Regions from separate parts of the Nocardia sp. NPDC004415 genome, predicted to be linked through region 4. Evidence: riboswitches for the same ligand, from Rfam matches in the RefSeq annotation. Region 4 holds a riboswitch; each other region holds the start of a gene.

Region 1 (2,182 bases), on a different contig from region 4:
GCAGCGCCTGGCGCACCGCCGGGTCACGCAGCGGACCGCGGGTCACGTTGAACTGCAGGCCGAACGGGGTGCCCGGGTTCGAGGTGGACAGCACCCGGCCGCCGGTCGCCTCGATCTGCGGGGCGTCCTGGGGCAGCGCGTCGCTGATGGCGTCGAGCTGACCCGACGACAGGCTGCCGGTGCGCACACCCGACTCCGGCACCACGGTGAACTCGATGCGGTCCAGGTAGGCCTCGCCCTTGTGCCCGAACACGGCCGAGCCCCAGTTGTATCCGGCGCGCTTGGCCAGCGTCGCGGAGATGTCCTGCTTGTACTCGGCGTAGGTGAACGGGCCGCTGCCGATGTTGTCGCCCGCGCACCGCGCGTCGGCGGACTTCGCATTGGTGGAGGCGGCCAGGATGCCGAGCTGCGGCGTGGAGGAAGCCTGCAGGAACTGCGCGTTGGGCTGACTGAACTCGACGCGGGCGGTGAGCTTGTCGACCGCGGTGGTGCCCACGTAGTTGGCCAGGTAGCTCACGCCCAGCGGCGCCTCGACGCCGCCGAGGCGGATGATCGCGTCGAAGGTGTCGCGCACCGAGTCGGCGGTGAGCGCGGTGCCGTCGCTGAAGGTGACGCCGTCGGCCAGATGGAAGGTGAACACCTTGGCGTCGGGGCTGACCTCCCATCGCTGCGCGAGCCACGGCGTGATCTCGCCGGTGGCGGGGTCCTGATCGGTGAGCGAATCGACGATCTGGCGGGCCACGTAGATGGTCTGGTTGGTGCCCGACTGGGCCGGGTCCGAGCAGGTCGGCGCGCCGGACAGGCCGTAGCGCAGGGTGCCGCCGGGTTGCGGCGGACCGGCGTCACCGCCGGATCCCGCGGTGTCGCTGCCGCAGGCCACCACGGTGGTGACGGCGGCGAGTGCTCCGGCGAGAGCGGCGAGGCGATGACGAGGACGGATCACGGGGTGACTCCAGGGATGCGTGGCATGGGTGAGAGACCTCCATCGGACCGGGCAGAAGCACCCACCCGTTCGACGGGTTGGTTGCTGCGACGTCGTCGAGCCAGGTCTCTCGGTCGCTCTGGATGGTTGCGCCCCGGCTGCTCGGAGCTGAACCAGCATGTGGCACAGACCGGATGGTTTACAACGGTAGAAATCAGCGTGAGCGCAGCAGTTGGGCGCGCGGTCCGCGACCGGCATACTGGCGCGGCATCAGGGGGAGGGGAGGGGCGTGTCCATCGCCCGGATCAGCGGTGTCGCGGAGTAGCGTCGGATCTCCGAGTGCCGACGATGAGGAGTTGCGCCGTGATCGTGCCGCGTCGTACCACCGCACTGACCGCGCTGACGGCCTGCGCCGCCCTGTTGCTGACCGCTCCGGCCGCCACCGCGCAACCGGCCACTCCGGCCGTCACCCGCGACGCCCCCGCCACCACCACCGCGGGCCCCGCCGACCTGCTCGGCGCCTACCAGACCGTCGTCGAGACACTGAAAGCCCTGGGCGTGCAGCCGTTCCTGTACCCCACGGTCGCCGCCAACTGCGCGGGTGACGGTCTCGGCCTGGTCCCCGCCGTCGCCGGTGCCGTCCCCGGCCCGTGGCCCAGCAACGCCGTGCCGATTCCCGGCCTCGACCTGACCACCGTGAAGTCGGGCCAGACCCTGTTCACCTTCCTGCCCTACGGCCTGGCCCCCGACACCCCCGCCACCGACACCGCGGGCATGCAGGTCGCCTGGCTCAACATCAGCACCGGCCGCGGCGGCCTGGCCTCGATGGGCTCGATCGCCGAGATCGTGCGCGCCATGGTCCCACCGGAAGTCCCGGTGGAACTGCGCCCCCTCGCCGAGAACGCCATCCGCGACTTCTTCTTCACCGCCATCCCCCTCGGCGGAGTCCGCGCGGTCCCCGTCGACACCGGCCACGGCACCATCCTCGCCGCCGTCTTCGGCACCACCGACAACGCAGGCAAATCCTGCTTCTTCTTCCCCACCATAGGCATCACCGAGGTCCCCTGAACCCCGCCCGCTACATCAGGGCATCTAGACCTCCAGGGGCCGCGCGTTCCGCGCAAGTCGACAGGTAGGTGTCTGTAACGGGCCGTGGGCCCGATACGAGATCCTGGCAGAGCTCTGCAGGTACACCACCGAAATCGAGCGGGGCGCATCGTGGACTGGAGAAGGACATGGGAATCTATGTTCGGCAGTCGC
Region 2 (2,182 bases), on a different contig from region 4:
CCGCGTAGTACACCTTCTCCACGCCCGGCTGCTCGGCGACGAACTTCGCCACGGCCTCGGCGTTGGCCACGTGCCGTTCCACCCGCAGGCTCAGCGTCTCGATGCCCTGGGCGATGAGGAAGGCGTTGAACGGCGAGACCGCCGCGCCCAGATCACGCAGCAGCTGCACGCGGGCCTTGAGCGCGTAGGCGGGCGCGCCCAGGTCGGCGAAGACCGCGCCGTGGTAGCTCGGGTCCGGCTCGGTGAAGCCGGGGAAACGGGCGTTGCCCTCGGCGTCGCGCACGGTCCAGTCGAAGGTGCCACCGTCGACGATCACGCCCGCGACGGCCGCGCCGTGCCCGCCCAGGTACTTGGTGGCCGAGTGCACGACGATGTCGGCGCCGTGGGCCAGCGGCTGGATCAGGTACGGGGTGGCGACGGTGTTGTCGACGATCAGCGGCAGGCCCGCGGCGTGCGCGACGGCGGCGATGCCGGGGATGTCGAACACCGCGCTGCTCGGGTTGGCGATGGTCTCGCCGTAGAAGGCCTTGGTGTTGGGCCGGATGGCGGCCTGCCACTGGGCCAGGTCGTCGGGGTCCTCGACGAAGGAGACCTCGATGCCCAGCTTGGGCAGCGAGTAGTGGAACAGGTTGTAGGTGCCGCCGTAGAGGTGCGGGCTGGACACGATGTGGTCACCGGCGCCCGCCAGGTTCAGGATCGCGTAGGTCTCGGCGGCCTGGCCCGAGGCCAGCAACAGCGCGGCGACACCACCCTCGAGCGCGGCGATGCGCTGCTCCACCGCGTCCTGGGTGGGGTTCATGATCCGGGTGTAGATGTTGCCCGGCTCGGCGAGCCCGAACAGCGCGGCGGCGTGATCGGTGTCGCGGAAGGTGTAGGAGGTGGTCTGGTAGATCGGCAGGGCCCGCGCGTTGGTGCTCGCGTCGGGGGCCTGGCCCGCGTGGATCTGCTTGGTCTCGAAGGTCCAGTTCTCGGGCAGGGCAGAGTCGGTCATGAAAGTGCTCCAGGGTTGTGCGCCGGGGAATTCGTCAACTGGGTCGGATCGACGGACAACAACACATGGGGGCCTCCTGGGATGCGCGCTTGCCCTCGACCTTCGAGAGCCCGGTCATCACCCGGAGCACCCCACCGCAACTGGAGGGTTGCCGACCAGCGAGCCGGGGCTTGACGCTGGTACTCATGACCTTGCCGTCATGTTAACCGGACAAGCCCCCACACGGAAACTTCCCGGCTGAACGTAGCCTGGATCACGTCGCGATCGGCACAGTCCCGCACAGCGGGCCCTCCCATCGCGGTGAGGTCCCGGGCAGCAGTACGCTTGTCTTGTTTGCACCACACGTCCCGCCGACAACGCGGGGCATATACGTTGTCTGTTGGAACAGCTGGGGTCCGCTCACAAGCGTGTTCGCCTGGCCGTGCAATGAGGGCACCATCCTAGGAGGACACGAAGATCCATGTCCAAGATCAAGGTTGAAGGTACCGTCGTAGAACTCGACGGCGACGAGATGACCCGGATCATCTGGCAGTTCATCAAGGACAAGCTGATCCACCCGTATCTCGACGTGAACCTCGAGTATTACGACCTCGGCATCGAGTATCGCGACAAGACAGACGACCAGGTCACCGTCGACGCCGCGAACGCCATCAAGAAGCACGGCGTCGGCGTCAAGTGCGCCACCATCACCCCCGACGAAGCGCGGGTGAAGGAGTTCGGCCTCAAGAAGATGTGGCGCTCGCCCAACGGCACCATCCGTAACATCCTGGGTGGCACCATCTTCCGCGCGCCGATCATCATCTCCAACGTGCCCCGCCTGGTGCCCGGCTGGACCAAGCCGATCATCATCGGCCGCCACGCCTTCGGCGACCAGTACCGCGCCACCGACTTCAAGGTCTTCGAGGCGGGCACCGTCACGCTGACCTTCACCCCGGAGGACGGCAGCGAGCCGATCGTGCACGAGGTCGTGAAGATGCCGGAGGACGGCGGCGTCGTCATGGGCATGTACAACTTCAAGAAGTCCATCGAGGACTTCGCGCGCGCCTCGTTCAACTACGGCCTGCAGCAGAACTACCCGGTGTACCTCTCCACGAAGAACACCATCCTCAAGGCCTACGACGGCATGTTCAAGGACACCTTCCAGGAAGTCTTCGACGCCGAGTTCAAGGCCGAGTTCGACGCGGCGGGCCT
Region 3 (2,182 bases), on a different contig from region 4:
CGCCGCCGACCGGCTCGGTTCGTACCTCAAGCGCGCCGAACAGGCCCTGATGGCGACCAAGACCGCCGCGCTCAAACCGGCAGGCCTGACCGTCCCGCAGTACAGCGCCCTGCTGAGCCTCGCCGAGCACCCCGGCATCTCCGCCGCCGCGCTGGCCCGGCTGGTCGGCGTCACCCCGCCCACGATGAACACCGTCCTGACCAACCTTCAGGACCGCGGCCTGGTCGAGCGCACGCCGCACGAATGGCACAAGAACATCCTGGAAACCCGGCTCACCGAGGCAGGCCGGGAACTCACAGCCGACGCCGACGTCCGCGCCATCGCGGTCGAGCGCACCCTCGCGCAACGCTTCACCGCCGAGGAGCTGACCGCGCTCACCGCCATGCTCGTCCGCACGGCGGAAGCACTCGACGAGATCCGCGCCGACCTGCCCTGAAACGACGAGAGCCCGCCGGAAGCATCCGGCGGGCTCTCGCGACGAGTGGCCTAGCGTTCGGCGGCGGCCTTCACCCGTGCCAGGGTCTCCTGCATGCCCGAGACCAGGTCGGCCTCGAACTTGTCCTCACCACCGGCGGCGGCGTTGACCAGCGTGCGCACGGGGGCGGGGATGCCCTTGGGGTCGACGGTGCGGGTCTCCACCACGCGGGTGCCGCCCGCGGTCGGCTCGAGCTCGTAGCGCCACACGGTGCGGTTCTCCAGCATCCGGAAGGCCAGGGTCTTGTTCGGCTCGAACGCGACGATGCGCGAGGTGGTCGGCCACACCTTCCAGCCGTCCTTGTTGACGTTCACCGTCAGCGCGCCGACCCGCACTCCGCCCAGCGCGATCATCTTCAAAGTCGTCGGGCTCAGCTCGGGCATCCGCTTGAGATCGGCGAGCACCGCCCACACCTTCTCCGGCGATGCGGCGATGTCGATGCTGGCTTCGAGATTGTTCGGCAACGTTGCCTCCGGGATCGTGTGACGTTCGGTAACGCTCAGCATAGGCGCCCGCGACCGGCCGATCCTCGTACCGTGGGTGGATTATTTGCACCCTGCTCCGAACGCTGTTCAAAAATATTGCGGCCGAATACCTTTCGATGCGACGGTCACGAGTTCCAGCATCGAGCCCCGGCTAGCTGGGCGGCAACCCTCCATCGGCGGCGGGGTGCTCCGGGTGACGACCGGATGGTGAGGCGTCTTGCTCGCCATAAGCGTCCTTCTGGAGGTCTATCCATGTCTGTAGTCCAGCTCGACTCCACCGTGACCACCGCGTACGTGGTGGTCGGTGACCGATTCCTCGGCATCTCCGCCGACGACCGGGTGCACACCGTGTCCGGACTGGTCGCGTTGCTGCGCGGAGGGCGATTGCCCGCGAGTCAGGAACTGGCCGTTCACCTGGGGCAGGGCGTCACCCGGCACGATCTCGACTATCTCGAGCACGTGGCCGCGGTGCACGCGCCGCACCTGCGGGTGCGGGTCGTCGGCGAGATCGCCGAGCCCGCGCGCAGGCACCACGTGCACAAGTACCAGCACTCCAATGTGCTGCTGGCGGGCCTCACCAGGACCGAGGAGAACGTCTTCCAGGCCGATCTGCGCCTGGACGGCGACAACGAACTGCTCCTGGACCACCAGACCGGTGAGCACGTGCAGGGCATCGTGGTGATCGAGGCGGTGCGCCAGCTGTTCCTGGCCGCCTTCGAACTCGAATACGGCGTGCGCCGCCCGCAGGAGCACTTCTACATCGTCTGGAACAACGTGGACCTGCGGTTCACCTCGTTCCTGTTCCCGCTGCCCGCGACCCTGCACGCCCGGCTCACGCCGGTCTCCGTCGACGACCCCGGCAAGCTGCAGTTCCGGATCGAGACCGAGGTGCACCAGTTCGGCAAGCCGGTCGCCAGCTCGCGCATCGAGTTCACCGCCCTGCCCAACGAGCGGATCGCCCAGATCGAGCGCGCCAAGGCCGCCAAGGCAGTCGACGCCTACCTCGAGGTCTCGGCGTGAGTAGCGGAGCCGCCTTTTTCGACGTGGACGAGACCGTGATCACGGTCAAGTCCATGTTCACCTTCCTGCGTTTCTGGCTCGCCGAACTGGGTGACGACGGCACCGAGTACGCCCGCGTCACCGACGACCTCAAACAGCGGGCCGCCGCGGGGGCACCACGCGAGGACATCAACCGCGAGTACTACCGCACCTACCGCGGCGT
Region 4 (2,182 bases):
CGACGCTCCGCTCAACGGGCCGACGAACGTCCCGGCCGAGTCGGGCCGGGACGACCCGGAATCAACCGATCAGGCAGGGGGCGGCACCGGCCGAGGCGTCGGGAGTCAGGGGGCGGGTTTCGGGGGTGGGGTTCCAGAGGCCGTCCGTGGCGGCGTAGGACCAGGTGGGGCCCTGGGTGACGAGGGTGGCGACGGCGGTGATCAGGCGGTCGACGTCGGCGGGGGTGGTGCCGAGGCCGATGCTGGCGCGCAGGGCGGCGTCGAGGCCGAGGCGGGCGAGCAGGGGGTGGGCGCAGAAGCGGCCGTCGCGGACGCCGATGGCGTGTTCGGCGGAGAGGTAGGCGGCGACCTGGCCGGGGGCGTACCCGTCGACGGTGAAGGCGACGATGCCGACAGAGTCGGAGCTGTCGGACCAGATGCTGACCAGCGAGACACCGGGAAGAGCACTCAGCCCGTCACACAGCCGGTCGGCCAGGAAGCGTTCGTGCGCAACGAGTTCGGCGGGATCGATGGCGGCCAGCGCGTCACAGGCGGCGGCGATGGCGGCCGCGCCGAGCACATTCGGCGATCCGGCCTCGTGCCGCTGCGGCGCGGGAGCCCATTGCACCGCGTCCACACCCACCGAGCGCACCGCGCCACCACCGGCCAGATACGGCTCCCCCGCGTCCAGCCAGTCCCGGCGCCCGACCAGCACGCCGGCGCCGAAGGGCGCGTAGAGCTTGTGCCCGGAGAAGGCGAGGTAGTCGATGCCGTTCTCGCGCAACGAGATCCGGCGATGTGGCGCGAGCTGGGCCGCGTCGACGAGGATGCGCGCCCCGCACAGGTGCGCGATGGTGGCCAGCCGCTCCAGCGGCAGCACCTCCCCGGTGACATTGGAGGCCCCGGTGATGGCGAGCAGCGCGGCGGGCTTGCTGCACAGTTCGGCGACGACGCGCCGGATGGTCTCCTCGACCGCGTCGGCGGCCTGCACGACCCGTCGCCCGTGCGCGGTCCACGGCAGGAAGTTGGCGTGGTGTTCGATGTCGAGCACCACGGTCTCGCCGGGCACGCACCCGGCCAGCAGGTTCAGCGAGTCGGTGGTGTTGCGGGTGAACACCACCACCTGGTCGTCGTCGGCGTCGAGGAACCGGGAGACGGCGCCGCGCGCGGCCTCGTAGCACTCGGTGGAGATCCGCGAGGCGTAACCGGCACCGCGGTGCACGCTGGCGTAGTACGGCAGCAGCTGCGAGATCCGGTCGGTGACCTGCTTCAGTGCCGGCGCGCTCGCCGCGTAGTCGAAGTTCGCGTAGGTGCTGGTACCGCCCTGCACGAGCGGCACCTGGAGGTCGGCACCGGAGACGGCGGCCAGGGCACAGGTGGGGTCGATTACTGCGGTCATGACGAAATCCCGTCGGCTCAGGGACTCGTTCCCGAGGGGGATGCTCCGAGTCCGCGCTTGCCGCGCCCACTGCGGACGGCGGCCAGGTCGTCACCCGGAGCACCCCACCGCGGAGGAGGGTTGCCGACCAGCTAGCCGGGGCTTGTCGCTGGTACTCGTGACCTGTTCCGAGAGTGGCAGACGATCCCCGCGGCTGTCAACCACCGCCGCGGAATCACCGCCCGACGGCCCCGCACGCGATTGCCCCCGGATTGCCCTCGCGCGCGAATCTCCGCAACCATCGGACGACTCCACGATGGAACAGCCAAATGATTGAGTTCCCCCACTATTTGTTAGAGTGGCCGCCATGTCCTCGAACCCGAACGCCGTCCGCGGCCTGCCGCGCTACCCGGTGTACGCGCTCGCACGACTCACCAAGGCCCTGCACGCCGAGATCGACCTCCCGCTGCGCGACCACTGGGTGCTCACTTTCATCGCCGAGAACGCCGATCTGACGCAGAAGAAGGTCGGCGAGGCGCTCGGTATCGACCGCAGCGAAGTGGTCCGGCTGGTCGACACCCTCGAGGGTGCGGGCCTGGTGGAGCGCACCCGCGACGGCACCGACCGCCGCAAATACCGGCTGCGCATCACCGACGCGGGCCGCAAACGCTGTAAGCGCACCGACAAGCTCATCGCCGAGGCCACCGCCCGTGTGCTGGCCCGCCTCGACGCCGACGAGCAGGCCACCCTGCACCGGCTCGTCCTCACCGCACTCGGCGACGAGGCGGAGCCGTCCACCTGAGCACCGGCGCGGCACGCCGCGCA

Evidence for each region. A riboswitch is a leader RNA that binds a small molecule or an ion and turns the genes downstream of it on or off. The one in region 4 is predicted to bind S-adenosylmethionine.
Region 1: linked by a shared signal. The riboswitch ahead of ACWEMY_RS23600 (ABC transporter substrate-binding protein) and the one ahead of ACWEMY_RS15930 (aminotransferase class V-fold PLP-dependent enzyme) in region 4 are both predicted to bind S-adenosylmethionine.
Region 2: linked by a shared signal. The riboswitch ahead of ACWEMY_RS03215 (bifunctional o-acetylhomoserine/o-acetylserine sulfhydrylase) and the one ahead of ACWEMY_RS15930 (aminotransferase class V-fold PLP-dependent enzyme) in region 4 are both predicted to bind S-adenosylmethionine.
Region 3: linked by a shared signal. The riboswitch ahead of ACWEMY_RS11645 (AfsA-related hotdog domain-containing protein) and the one ahead of ACWEMY_RS15930 (aminotransferase class V-fold PLP-dependent enzyme) in region 4 are both predicted to bind S-adenosylmethionine.

What each region holds. Positions count from the first base shown of each region.
Region 1 is NZ_JBSGDP010000060.1:7,268-9,449, reverse strand. Features, by position in the region: gene ACWEMY_RS23600 (ABC transporter substrate-binding protein) at 1-943, opposite strand, end outside; SAM riboswitch class I at 980-1,072, opposite strand; gene ACWEMY_RS23595 (hypothetical protein) at 1,286-1,990, shown strand; gene ACWEMY_RS23590 (DUF4236 domain-containing protein) at 2,158-2,182, shown strand, end outside.
Region 2 is NZ_JBSGDP010000004.1:81,843-84,024, forward strand. Features, by position in the region: gene ACWEMY_RS03215 (bifunctional o-acetylhomoserine/o-acetylserine sulfhydrylase) at 1-991, opposite strand, end outside; SAM riboswitch class IV at 1,072-1,182, opposite strand; gene ACWEMY_RS03220 (NADP-dependent isocitrate dehydrogenase) at 1,452-2,182, shown strand, end outside.
Region 3 is NZ_JBSGDP010000018.1:63,670-65,851, reverse strand. Features, by position in the region: gene ACWEMY_RS11655 (MarR family winged helix-turn-helix transcriptional regulator) at 1-436, shown strand, start outside; gene ACWEMY_RS11650 (SRPBCC family protein) at 487-939, opposite strand; SAM riboswitch class IV at 1,084-1,199, shown strand; gene ACWEMY_RS11645 (AfsA-related hotdog domain-containing protein) at 1,213-1,980, shown strand; gene ACWEMY_RS11640 (HAD family hydrolase) at 1,977-2,182, shown strand, end outside.
Region 4 is NZ_JBSGDP010000029.1:36,610-38,791, forward strand. Features, by position in the region: gene ACWEMY_RS15930 (aminotransferase class V-fold PLP-dependent enzyme) at 62-1,378, opposite strand; SAM riboswitch class IV at 1,427-1,541, opposite strand; gene ACWEMY_RS15935 (MarR family winged helix-turn-helix transcriptional regulator) at 1,725-2,159, shown strand.